DNA from 2 places in the Kribbella sp. NPDC058245 genome. Region 2 is predicted to be linked to the other one. Evidence: riboswitches for the same ligand, from Rfam matches in the RefSeq annotation. Region 2 holds a riboswitch; the other holds the start of a gene.

Region 1 (5,927 bases), on a different contig from region 2:
GCTCAACACGTTGCGCAGTCAGGCGATCAAGCGCGCCTGGGGTACCGGGAAGATCGAGGCCCGTCCTGATCAGAGCATCCGGTTGCCGATCGCTCAGGCGCTGCACACGGCCATGCGGGAGCTGGGACACCGGCACCGGGACGACGAGCGCGTCGACCAGTTCAGCGCCGTACTGAAGGCTTTTGCGCTGCGGACCGACGTGAACGACCGGAAGGGTATTCGCTGGCACCCGCCGGTTGACGTGGCCGCTGCGAAGGGTCGCGCCGACTCCGGTGATCTGGAGATGGACCTGATCGAGCTGTTCACCGATGCGGCTGATCTGGCCGGTGATCTGTCCGTTGGGGTCGGACTGTTCATCGACGAGATGCAGGACATCAGTGCGGACGACCTGTCGGCGCTGTGCGCGGCTTGTCACGAGATCTCGCAGCAGAGTGCGCCGATGGTGGTTGTCGGCGCCGGTCTGCCGCACCTGCCCGCCGTACTGTCCGCTAGTAAGTCCTACTCCGAGCGGCTGTTCCGCTACGTCCGGGTGGACCGGCTGGCGCGTGAGGCGTGTGACCGCGCTCTGATGATCCCTGCGGAGAGTGAAGGCGTTCAGTACGACCCTGAGGCGCTGGACGAGCTCTACGCCCAGACCGACGGCTACCCGTACTTCGTCCAAGCCTTCGCCCACGCCACCTGGGACCACGCACCCACCTCCCCCATCACCATCAAAGACGTAGCCGTAGCCGGCCCCGAAGCCTCCGCCGAACTAACGGTCGGCTTCTTCGGCTCCCGCTACGAACGCGCCACCCCCGCCGAACGCGAGTACATGCGAGCAATGGCCGAACTAGGCATAGCCGCCGACGACGGCTCAGTGCCAACGGCCGAAGTAGCCACCACGCTCAACCGCAAACCCCAGTCCCTCTCCCCAGCCCGAGACGGCCTGATCAAGAAAGGCCTCGTCTTCTCCGCCGAACGCGGCACCGTAGCCTTCACCGTCCCCCACTTCGGTAAGTTCCTCCGCACCCGTACGGCGTAACCCCCTCGGCTGCCCTTTTGTGCACAGCCGGTCAGTCTGTAGGGTGAATCGGCATGACCACCGGGCGGACTGGCCAGCGTGCTGGGGTGTCTGCGCGCGGGCGGCACAGCCGACGGCGGTCTTATCGGGTGCAGTGGTTTTCGGTGACTGCGTTGGCGGTGCTGGGGACTGTGATGGTGGTGCATCCGGATGTGACGGGGCGGCGGAGTCTGGCTGCTGAGGTTGTTGCCGGGGCAAGCACTCCGGTTGCGCTGGCGGCCCCGACAACTGTGCCGACACCCGTGCCTACGCCTTCTACGCATTTGACGACTCCGTTGCGGCCGGCACCTACGTTGACTCGGCAACCGAAGGGCGCGAAGCCGAATGTGACGGTGTCGAGCGGCAAGCTGAGTGTGGTGCCGGGGTCGAACAAGGCCAACGGCGTGCGGGACAAGCTGACGTATCGGGTTGAGATCGAGCAGGGTGTGTCGGTGAACCCGGCGGCGGTGGCGGAGGCGATTCACAAGACGCTGACCGATCCGCGCGGGTGGCAGGCGGTGCATCCGGTGAGCTTCGAGCGGACTGACTCCGATGACGTGGATCTGCGGATCATCGTGGCCACGCCGACGCTGACCGACAAGCTGTGTCTGCCGCTCGACACCGGTGGTGAGGTGTCGTGCCGGGTCGAGGACCGGGTCGTGCTGAACGCGAAGCGGTGGATGTACGCGGTACCGGCGTACGGCGGGGATGTCGCGCTCTACCGGAGCTATCTGGTGAACCATGAGGTCGGGCACGCGCTTGGGCATGGGCACTCGACCTGTGCGAAGGCGAAGACGCCGGCGCCGGTGATGATGCAGCAGACGAAAGGCCTCGGTGGCTGTCGTCCGAACGCATGGCCGACGATCAAGGCCACCTGACCAGCTCCCGTGAGAAGCTGAGTCCCGAGGGAGGGAGCAGCGATGTCGTCACAGGATTTCCCGACGTACGGGCGTGATCCGGAGCCTGAGCAGCAGCCGGACAACGCACAGCACGGCGAGGAGCAGCACTTCGCTCCGCCCACGCCGTACGGCGGTGGCACGTATGCCGGCGGCGGTCAGCCGCTACCGCCTGCCCCCTACGCGCCGTCGCAGCCCTACGGCTCCCAGCCAGGCCAGTACGGCGGTCCGCCTACCGACCCGGCGCAGCCACCGAGCTACCGGCCCGGACACCCGTACGGCGCTCCCGTGGACGCGCACCCGGAGCACTTCCCGACGTACGGGCGCAAGGAGCCTTTCGCCGACCGGGACCCGCGGGCGGCCAAGGTGGTCCTGCTGGCCACGCTGATCGCGGCGATCTACGGCCTGATGGTGATCTCGATCCAGCGGGTCTCGATCCGGGAGATCACCCAGGCACCGGGCTCACCGCTCAACCACCCACTGCGCACCGACGTCATCGACGCGCTCGGTCAGCTGCTGATCGTTCTAGTAGGTGTGGCGGCCCTGGCCCTGTGGGCGCGTGACGTGCTGGGTCGTCGCAAGATCAATCGCCAGCCAGAGCTGTCCGAGATCATCGGCGGCGCAGTGGTCGCCGTCTCGCTCGTCCCACTGCTCATCTGGCTGATCATGGTGCTGACGACCGGTCTGGGCTCCGTCGACGCCACTCTGGACCGGCTGCCGACCGCGTACGCCTGGGGTGGATTCGGACTGCTGCTCCTCGCAGTCGGCCTCTTCCTCGGCTACCGCGAGCTCAAGCCGGACTACGACACCGTGGTCCGGTCCGCGCCCGGCCGTCCACCCTGGGAGTGAGCACCCCCGTCGTACTCGTCCCAGGCCTCGGCCTGGGCATCGAGTCGTACGCACCGACCGTCGAGCATCTCTCCCTGCCCTACAACGTGGTGACACTGCCCGGGTACGGCGAACCTGCGGGCGAGCGTGAGGACCTGCACCCCGAGGCGCTCGCAGCGATCCTGGAGCGGAAGATACGCGAGCGTTCCGTGCTCGTCGGGCACTCCGCCGGTGCCCAGATCGCAGTGGAGCTGGCCGTCGCGCACCCCGAGTTGGTGCACGCACTGGTGCTCATCGCTCCGAGCGGTGACACGAAGGCCTCCAGTTGGCTGGACCTAGGCATGCGCTGGCTGGAGTCCGCCGCCCCGGAGTCGCCAAAGCTCATCCCGGTCCTCGCCCCGCAGTACGCGCGGACAGGGATGCCGACGATCGCCCGGGCCGCGGCCGCCTGCCGGAAGCACGACCTGGCCGCCGTGATCACCCGCGTCAAGGCGCCAGTGGTGATCATCCGCTCGCAGCACGACCACCTGTCGTCAGCCGACTTCGCGCGCAGGCTGGCCGAGCTGACCCACGGGGAGGCGCGCACGCTCTCCACCGGGTCGCACATGCCGGTGCTGACCAACGGCCCGGAGGTGGCTGCGCTCATCCACCGAGCAGCCGCCGCGCGGCCAACCGGCTGACGCAGTATCGTTGACGCGGTAGCAAACCTCTGCGGGAGCTCGCGCCGAATGCGGGCTGAGAGGGCGACGAGACAATCCGGGTCGCCGACCGCCTGAACCTGACCGGGTAATGCCGGCGTAGGGATCGCGATGACTGACACTGCAGTTCGTCCTGCCAGCAGCACTGAGGCACCGCTCGTCCTCACCACGGATGCGCCGAGGACCCTCGGGTTCCTCGATCAGTTCACCCTCTGGGGGAACTTCGGCATCTCCCTGTTCGGCCCGGTCACCGGCGCGCTGGTCGCGGCGTACACGGGTTCGTTGTGGCAGGGCCTGCTGGCCGTGGTCGTCGGATGCGGGATGGGTGCGCTGGTGCTCGGCGGCGCGGCCGTCTTCGGCTCGCAGACCGGAGCACCGGCGATGACCGCGCTGCGAGGCATCTTCGGCCGTCGCGGGTCGATGGCCCCGACCGTGCTGAACATCGCGCAGAACATCGGCTGGGCCACGATGGAGATCATCGTGATCGCGCAGGCCGCGGTCGCGGTGACGAGTGAACGCTGGCGCTGGCTGTTCGTCGTACTGGCCGGAATCATCGCCACCACGATGGCGGTTCGGCCACTGGGCAGCGTGAAAGTCCTGCGCAAGTTCATGGTCTGGCTGGTTTTGATTGCCTCGATCTACCTCTTTGTTCAGGTGCTGAGCAAGCCGGTCCACGGTCTCCCGCAGGACGGTGTGTTCGGGTTCTGGCCGGCCGTCGACCTGGCCGCCGCGGGCGTCGTCTCGTTCGCTCCGCTGGCCGCGGACTACACGCGGCACTCGAAGACCAACAAGGCCGCGTTCGGAGGTTCCGCGCTCGGCTACGGCCTGGCCGCGATCCTGTACTACGCCTTGGGCGTCTTCGCGGTGGCGACGCTTCAGACCGACAGCGAAGGCGTGATCACCGCGCTCGTGACATTGCCGGCCGGCGCGATCGCGCTGTTCGTGCTGCTGGTCGACGAGGTCGACGAGGCCTATGCGAACGTCTACTCGACCACGATGGCCGCGCACAACCTGATCGGTCACGTCGACCGCCGCTGGATCTCGGTCGCGATCGGCGTCCTCGCCACCGGCCTCGCGCTGTTGGTTGACCTGGGCAACTACACGCAGTTCCTCTACCTGATCGGCTCGGTCTTCATCCCGCTGTTCGCGGTCGCGATCGCCGACTTCTTCCTGGTGAGCAAGATGAACTGGGACGTCTCCGGTACGGCGAAGTTCCGCTGGCCGCCCGCGGTCGCGTGGCTGATCGGCTTCGTCGCCTACCAGCTGGTGAATCCGGGCACGGTCGCCGGATGGTCGCCGTTCTGGCTCGATGTCCAAGGCAAGCTCTTCGGCGGACACGCCGTACCTGGCTGGCTGGGTGCCACCTACACCAGCATCATCGTCTCCATGGCGGCCGCGGTCGTGCTCGGCAAGCTGCGTACGCCGGCAAAATCGGTCGCGGCCGGATCGTGACCCGCGTACCGGTGGACAACTGACCTGCGGCACGCGGGATACTTGCGCCCATGCTCAACTCCGCACTGCGCAGCCGGGCCGAGTACGCCGAACTCGGCGTCGACGGTCTGTCCGCGCGGACCTCGCCCGAGCGGGACGCAGACATCGTCAAGGCCGTCGAAGAACTCCTGGAGGGCCGCGAAACGGTCCTTGACCTGTGCTGTGGTTACGGCCGGATCAGCCTCCCGCTGGCGCGGGCCGGGAAGACCGTGCGCGGCCTCGACATCTCGCCGAACCTGATCGAGGCCGGCCGCGCCCAGGCGGTCGAGGAGGAGCTGGCGATCGACTGGGCGATCGGGTCGATGACCGATCTGCCGTATGCGTGGGACTCGTTCGACGCGGTGATCTGCCTGTGGACCGCGTTCCACGAGTTGTTCGCCGAGGACGAGCAGATCTCGACGATCTGCGAGATCTCCCGGGTGCTGAAGCCGGGCGGGATCGCGGTCATCGAGGGCCCGGCCTGGGGACCGGCCAAGGCCGGCGAGATCGCACTGGGCATGCGCCAAGGGCCCGAGCACCGGATCGTCACCACCGAGCACGCCGACGGGCTGAGCAGCGTGCACTACATCCACGACGAGATCAGCTACGGCCGGCTCTGCGCCGCCGCGGGGATCGACAACTACAAGGTCTACAAGCGCGAGTGGGGCGGCCGCCGCCGCTTGATCCTCGAGATCCACGCCTGACCACCGCGCCAACGCCTGACCACCGCGCCAACGTCCGAAGGATCGACGGACGTGGTCGGCGTGTCTTCGGACGTTGTGAGGGTTCTACTGGACCTCGGCACCTGGTGGGTTATCCGTTCAAGTCGACGGTTCTCTGGTCAAAAAACGAGGGGAGAACCGGCAACTTGAGAGGAGATCCCCTCAAATTGCCGCGCAGCAAACCGCCGTACTGGGGACATGAGCTGGGGACCTCGGACACCTGATCACGTGTGCCGGCTCCCGATGAGGTGTACGCGGTCGTAGCAGGGGTCCG
Region 2 (5,927 bases):
GCTGTTCACCCTGCCGGCCGCAGCACTCGTCGGTGCACTGTCCGGTCGGGTGGCGAACTCTGGCAACCTCGGGGTCGCGCTCATCGCCGTACTGGCTGTGGCCGCAGGCGGTGGCATCTACCTCGCCTCGCGGCGGACGCCGGTCACCTCGACCAACGTGAACGAGTACCCGAGCACCCCGGCCGCCACCTCGGCGCCCGCGGCGGTCTGAGCGGAGGACGGGCATGCACATCAACTGGAGTGCACTCGGTGAGGTCGCCCTGGTCAGCCTGGTCTTCGGAGTGGGGCTGGCGGTGGTGTTCGCCTTCGGTGTGACCGCTATGGCGCGCCGGGCAGCAGCTATCGACGAAAAGCGGCCTGCACCGATGGTGGACACCGCAGTGGCGTCGCTGTGCTTCGCGGCGTGCCTCGCCGCGGTCTTGTACGGGCTCTACCTGATCATCCCGCAGTTTCATTAAAAGAGCGCAGCCATTAACCACTTAGCGGTTCCAGCGGCGTACTGCCTTGGCCACGTCCTTGGTACGCACGGCGTCGAGGTTCTGTTCCCAGGCTGTGAAGAGCCGGTCGCCTAGCTCGGCCGCGTCCAGACCAGCCTGGGGCCGAACGGCGACCGCCCACGTCGCAGCGGCAGCGTGACCCTGCTGGTGCAGCAGGTGATTGACGGTCGCCTGGATGCGTTGCCGGTCCTCGCCGGTCAGGCCGCGGGCAGCCCAGTCCTGCAAGATGGCTGCGTCCTCGCACGTCATCTGGGCCAGGTATGTCAGTGGACCGCGCCAGAAGCCGCGGTGGCCGATGCTGTCCAGGCTCTCCAGCGGGAACCAGCCGTTGGCGCAGCGGCGGCCGTTGACGGCGGCCTCGACCTCACGCGCGCGCTCGCCGTCCAGGTCTCGGGTGGACCAGTCGATGAAGTAAGCGCCTGCATCCGGCAGATGCTCGGCGACGTGCGGCGCCACCACCAGCGTCCCGGGTTCGAACAGTCGCAGTTCTTCCGGTGAATCGAACAAAAACCTTCCCCCGCCCAGCACAAGGCAAGCAGCACAGAAACCCCCCAGATTCCTGCCTTGTCAATAACAAGAGCCCTTCGTACCCCCATTCGCCGGTGGGGGTCAAGGCCCTGTCCGCGCCCGCCGCGCGAGCTCCTCGCGGTCCATCCGCTCCGCCTCCTCCGGCGTCGGCGCGGAGCCGCCGTACGCGGCCGGCAGCCACCAGGCGCCGGGCGGCTGCTCCGGGTAGGCGCGGATGGTGTCGTCGAGCATCTCGGCCATCGTCGAGCGCAGTACGGCGGTCGCCGCGACCGGATCGTCGTCCGCGGTGACGGTCATCGGCGTACCGACCGTGATGGCGATCGTGCGGTGCCGGGAGAAGTCCTTCGGGTGGTCCTTGGTGAGCATCCGCTGGGTACCCCACAGGATCAGCGGAATCACCGGTACGCCGGCCTCGGCCGCCATCCGGACCGTGCCGGACTTGAACTCCTTCAGCTCGAACGACCGGCTGATCGTCGCCTCCGGGAACACCCCGACCACCTCACCGGCCCGCAGATAGTCAAGAGCCTGCTCGTACGACGCCGCGCCCGCACCGCGGTCGACCGGGATGTGGTGCATGCCCCGCATCAACGGGCCGGACCAGCGGTTGCGGAACAGGACCTCCTTGGCCATGAACCGGACCAGCCGCTTGCTCGGCACAGCGCCGTACCCGCCGAGGACGAAGTCGACGTAGCTGATGTGGTTCAGCGCGATCACCGCGCCGCCGGTCCGCGGCACGTTCTCCGTCCCGGACAGCTGGAAGTTCACCTCCAGCACCTTGAACGCCGTACGGGCGAAACCGACGACAGGCGGGTACACAAAGTCGCGCATCGTAGGAGCCTACTAAGGTATTGGTGATAACTGGAGATCGCGGGAGCTCGCACCGTAGTGGGCTGAGAGGGCGGCTGGATCGATCCGGCGCCGCCGACCGCCGAACCTGTCCGGGTAATTCCGGCGTAGGGAGCACAGCAAGTGACAACTATCGGCACCGTACGACCGACTGTCACCACCGGCCCGATCTCGGGCTCCGAGAAGATCTATCGCGGCGAACTGGGAGTTCCGGCGCGTCGTGTCCACCTCACCAACGGCGAGTCCTTCGACCTGTACGACACGTCCGGGCCGTACACGGACGCGTCGGCGCAGATCGACGTACAGTCTGGTCTGCCCGCGCTGCGGCGCGAGTGGATCGCTGGGCGGACGAACCTGACCCAGCTCGCGCATGCTCGAGCCGGCACCATCACCGAGGAGATGCGGTACGTCGCGCTCCGGGAGAACATGGATCCGGAGTTCGTCCGGTCCGAGGTGGCGCGCGGTCGCGCCGTCATCCCGGTCAACCGGAACCATCCGGAGGTCGAGCCCGCGATCATCGGCAAGAAGTTCCTGGTGAAGATCAACGCGAACATCGGCAACTCCGCCGTCAGCAGCTCGATCGAGGACGAGGTCGAGAAGCTCGTCTGGGCCACCCGCTGGGGCGCGGACGCGGTGATGGACCTGTCCACCGGGAAGAACATCCACGAGACCCGCGAGTGGATCCTGCGGAACTCGCCGGTACCGATCGGGACCGTGCCGCTCTACCAGGCACTCGAGAAGGTGAAGGGTGATCCGGCTGCGCTGTCGTGGGAGGTCTACCGCGACACCGTCATCGAGCAGGCCGAGCAGGGCGTCGACTACATGACGGTGCACGCCGGCGTACTGCTGCGGTATGTGCCGCTGACCGCGCGACGGATCACCGGCATCGTCTCGCGTGGCGGCTCGATCATGGCCGCGTGGTGCCTCGCGCATCACCAGGAATCCTTCCTGTACACGCATTTCGCCGAGTTGTGCGAGATCCTGCGCGAGTACGACGTGACGTTCTCGCTCGGTGACGGGCTCCGGCCGGGCTGCATCGCGGATGCGAACGACGAAGCCCAGTTCGCCGAGCTGCGGACGCTGGGGGAGCTCACCAAGGTCGCCTGGGAGCACGACGTACAGGTGATGATCGAAGGTCCCGGACACGTGCCCATGCACAAGATCGCGGAGAACGTACGGCTCGAGGAGGAGCTGTGCGGTGAGGCGCCGTTCTACACATTGGGGCCGTTGGCAACTGATGTGGCGCCGGCCTACGACCACATCACCAGCGCGATCGGGGCAGCGCAGATCGGCTGGCTCGGTACGGCGATGCTCTGCTACGTCACGCCGAAGGAGCACCTCGGGCTGCCGGACCGCGATGACGTCAAGACCGGGGTGATCACCTACAAGATCGCTGCCCACGCGGCCGATCTGGCCAAGGGTCACCCGGGTGCGCAGGCCTGGGACGACGCGTTGTCGACGGCCCGGTTCGAGTTCCGCTGGGAGGACCAGTTCAACCTTTCTCTGGATCCCGACACCGCTCGGTCGTACCACGACCAGACGTTGCCGGCCGAGCCCGCCAAGACCGCGCACTTCTGCTCGATGTGCGGTCCGAAGTTCTGCTCGATGCGGATCACCGCCGACATCCGCAAGTACGCCGAGGAGCGCGGGCTGACGTCGACCGAAGCCATCGAGGCCGGCTTCAACGAGATGTCCGAGACCTTCAAAGCCAATGACAGCAAGGTCTATCTACCACTGGCCGACTGACGCTGCATCCAGGGTCCGACCTGAGCTGCTGAGGTGTCGAGCAGGCTGAGGTGGGTTTCTCCCGGCAGGATCGTCACGTCCGCGTGCGGTGCCTGCCGGGAGAACTCGGCCAGCTTGGTCGCATCGAACACCTCGTCGTCGGCGCCGACCCAAACACCGACCGGAACCTTGATGCTTTGCAGGTCATCTGCTGCCTGGTCGGCATTCTGGGCGAGCGCCATGTTCACCGTGTACCGGTTCACCATCCCGGATTCCCGCAGCTCGGCTGTGGTGTAAGCGAAACCGAGCGCCTTCGTATGACCGTCGATCCGGCCGCCGGTGACGGCATTGGCGATGAAGATCCGGGTGCAGATGGTCGCGAAGTTGCTGCCCCGATCGACTTTCTCGGTGTCGGAATGCAGTCCGTAGTCCGGAGCGAGGAAGACGTACCCGGCGATCGGGTCGGGGAACCGGTTCAGGCTGTTGAGGATCAATCCGGCCCCGGCCGAATGTCCGCCGGCGAATTCCGGGAGCCCCGGCCAGCGGTCGTGGACGAAACCGATCACGTCGGCCGTGTCCTGCCAGACCTGTTGTGGGGAAGGCGCATCGCCACGTGGACCACCGGAGGCGCCGTGGCCGCGGATATCCACCAGGTACGTCGCGACGCCGTACCGGACGAGTTGCCGGGCCAGCGGCAGATAGCCGGCTCGGCTGTTCGCGCCGGAGCCGTGGAAGAAGACAAGCGTCGAGGTCGGATGGGCCGGGAGCTCGGCGTAGTACGCGAGCTGCACGCCGTCCGAAGCGGTCACCGCGCCACTCGGTGTGGCCGGCAGCGTGCCGACTCCGTCGGAGATCAAACCAGGGGCCGGTGGGGTCGGGAACGAGCACGGGACGGTCGCCGCGGCGACGCCCGCGCCGAGTAGTGCGGCCAGAAGGGCCAGAACCGCCACCAGGATGATTTTCCGCCGGGTTCGTATCGCCACCTTGGCACCGTAGGCCGAGGGGGCCCGGTACGGCGGTTTCTGGGCCTTTGGGGCAGGAAAAGTGAGCTTTTCGGCCTTACGCGGAGTGAAATCGGTGGGTGCGTCGAGATGCGGAAGTGCCCCGATTGAGCGGAGAATTGGGGAATCGGCTGCCTTGCGGGGTGATTACGGGGAGTGATCGGGTGAACCGATTCAGGTTTTTGCCTTCACTCAGCGTGAATAAGACTGTAGCCTTAACCCGTTGGCAAGGAGGTGCAGGGCAGTGGTCTTCGTTCTCACGGTAGATCAGCGCGGCAGCCGAATCAGCGGTGATCTCGTACCCGAGCTACTGAAAAATCTGAATCGCCGGCCCCGGCAGCCCGGCCTGCTCCGCAAGTTCGAGCGGACCGCGGGCGACGAAGTCCAAGGGATCCTGTCGGAGGCCACGGCAACGATCGACCTGATCGTCGACCTGATCCGCCGGGACCACTGGTACGTCGGCCTCGGGATCGGCGACGTCTTCGATCCCCTGCCGCGCAGTACGCGAGCCGGTAACGGTGACGCGTTCGTGCACGCCCGGGATGCGGTGACGAAGGCGAAGGCCAGCCCGCACCACGTCAACGTGTGCGGGTCGGACGCGCTGCTGGCCGATCAGGTGGAGACTGTGCTCTGGTTGCTGGCGTCGGTGTTGCGACGGCGCAGCGACCGCGGGTGGGCTGTTGCCGACCTGCTGGCAGAGGGACTGACACGACGGGAGATCGGCGTGAAACTGGGGATCAGCCAATCTGCGGTAACCCAACGGGCTCAGGCGGCCGGAGTGGTCGAGGAGCAGCGTGGACGGTTGCTGGCGTCCGAATTGCTCGGCCGCGTCGAGGTCGCTGCGTGACGGCACTTGTCCTGGCGCTCACCGGAGCCGGGCTGATCCTCGCCGTACTGGCGTGGGTGCCCAAGGCTGGTGCGACGCTGGAGATCGTGCTCAGCGGCCTGATGCTGGCCTGTCTGATCGCTGCTGGTCTGGTGCTGCTCTACGGGCACGGTGTGGTCGGCTGGGACGAGCGTTGGTGGAATGTGCTGCTCCTGCTGGCCGGAGGACTCGCAGTGACCGGCGGCGGCCCGCTGACGACCTCTGTGCTTGCTTTGGCGGACCGGGGCAACACCAGGGCCCAGTCCACGCAGAAGGCCGGTGAGGTGCTGCGTGGCGGCGCTCTGATCGGTTCTCTCGAGCGTGGTGCGATCTTCGCGGCCCTGGTGGCCGGCTGGCCGGAGGGGCTGGCCATCGTGCTGGCAATCAAGGGACTGGCCCGCTACCCCGAGCTGCGCAGTCCTGACCAGCCTGCCTCCGTCACACCGCAAGCGGTGGCCGAGCGCT

What was found. A riboswitch is a leader RNA that binds a small molecule or an ion and turns the genes downstream of it on or off. The one in region 2 is predicted to bind thiamine pyrophosphate.
Region 1: it holds a riboswitch for thiamine pyrophosphate, as region 2 does, so the genes downstream of both, ACFVWG_RS17555 (purine-cytosine permease family protein) here and thiC (phosphomethylpyrimidine synthase ThiC) in region 2, are expected to answer to the same signal.

What each region holds. Positions count from the first base shown of each region.
Region 1 covers NZ_JBHVWY010000006.1:523,951-529,877, forward strand. The annotation lists gene ACFVWG_RS17535 (ATP-binding protein) at 1-1,021, shown strand, start outside; gene ACFVWG_RS17540 (DUF3152 domain-containing protein) at 1,354-1,917, shown strand; gene ACFVWG_RS17545 (hypothetical protein) at 1,960-2,784, shown strand; gene ACFVWG_RS17550 (alpha/beta fold hydrolase) at 2,781-3,443, shown strand; TPP riboswitch at 3,465-3,585, shown strand; gene ACFVWG_RS17555 (purine-cytosine permease family protein) at 3,573-4,913, shown strand; gene ACFVWG_RS17560 (class I SAM-dependent methyltransferase) at 4,964-5,635, shown strand.
Region 2 covers NZ_JBHVWY010000003.1:178,607-184,533, reverse strand. The annotation lists gene ACFVWG_RS07425 (anion permease) at 1-211, shown strand, start outside; gene ACFVWG_RS07420 (hypothetical protein) at 225-458, shown strand; gene ACFVWG_RS07415 (hypothetical protein) at 480-1,004, opposite strand; gene ACFVWG_RS07410 (lysophospholipid acyltransferase family protein) at 1,107-1,853, opposite strand; TPP riboswitch at 1,883-2,002, shown strand; gene thiC (phosphomethylpyrimidine synthase ThiC) at 1,995-3,617, shown strand; gene ACFVWG_RS07400 (alpha/beta hydrolase) at 3,596-4,579, opposite strand; gene ACFVWG_RS07395 (transposase) at 4,842-5,444, shown strand; gene ACFVWG_RS07390 (hypothetical protein) at 5,441-5,927, shown strand, end outside.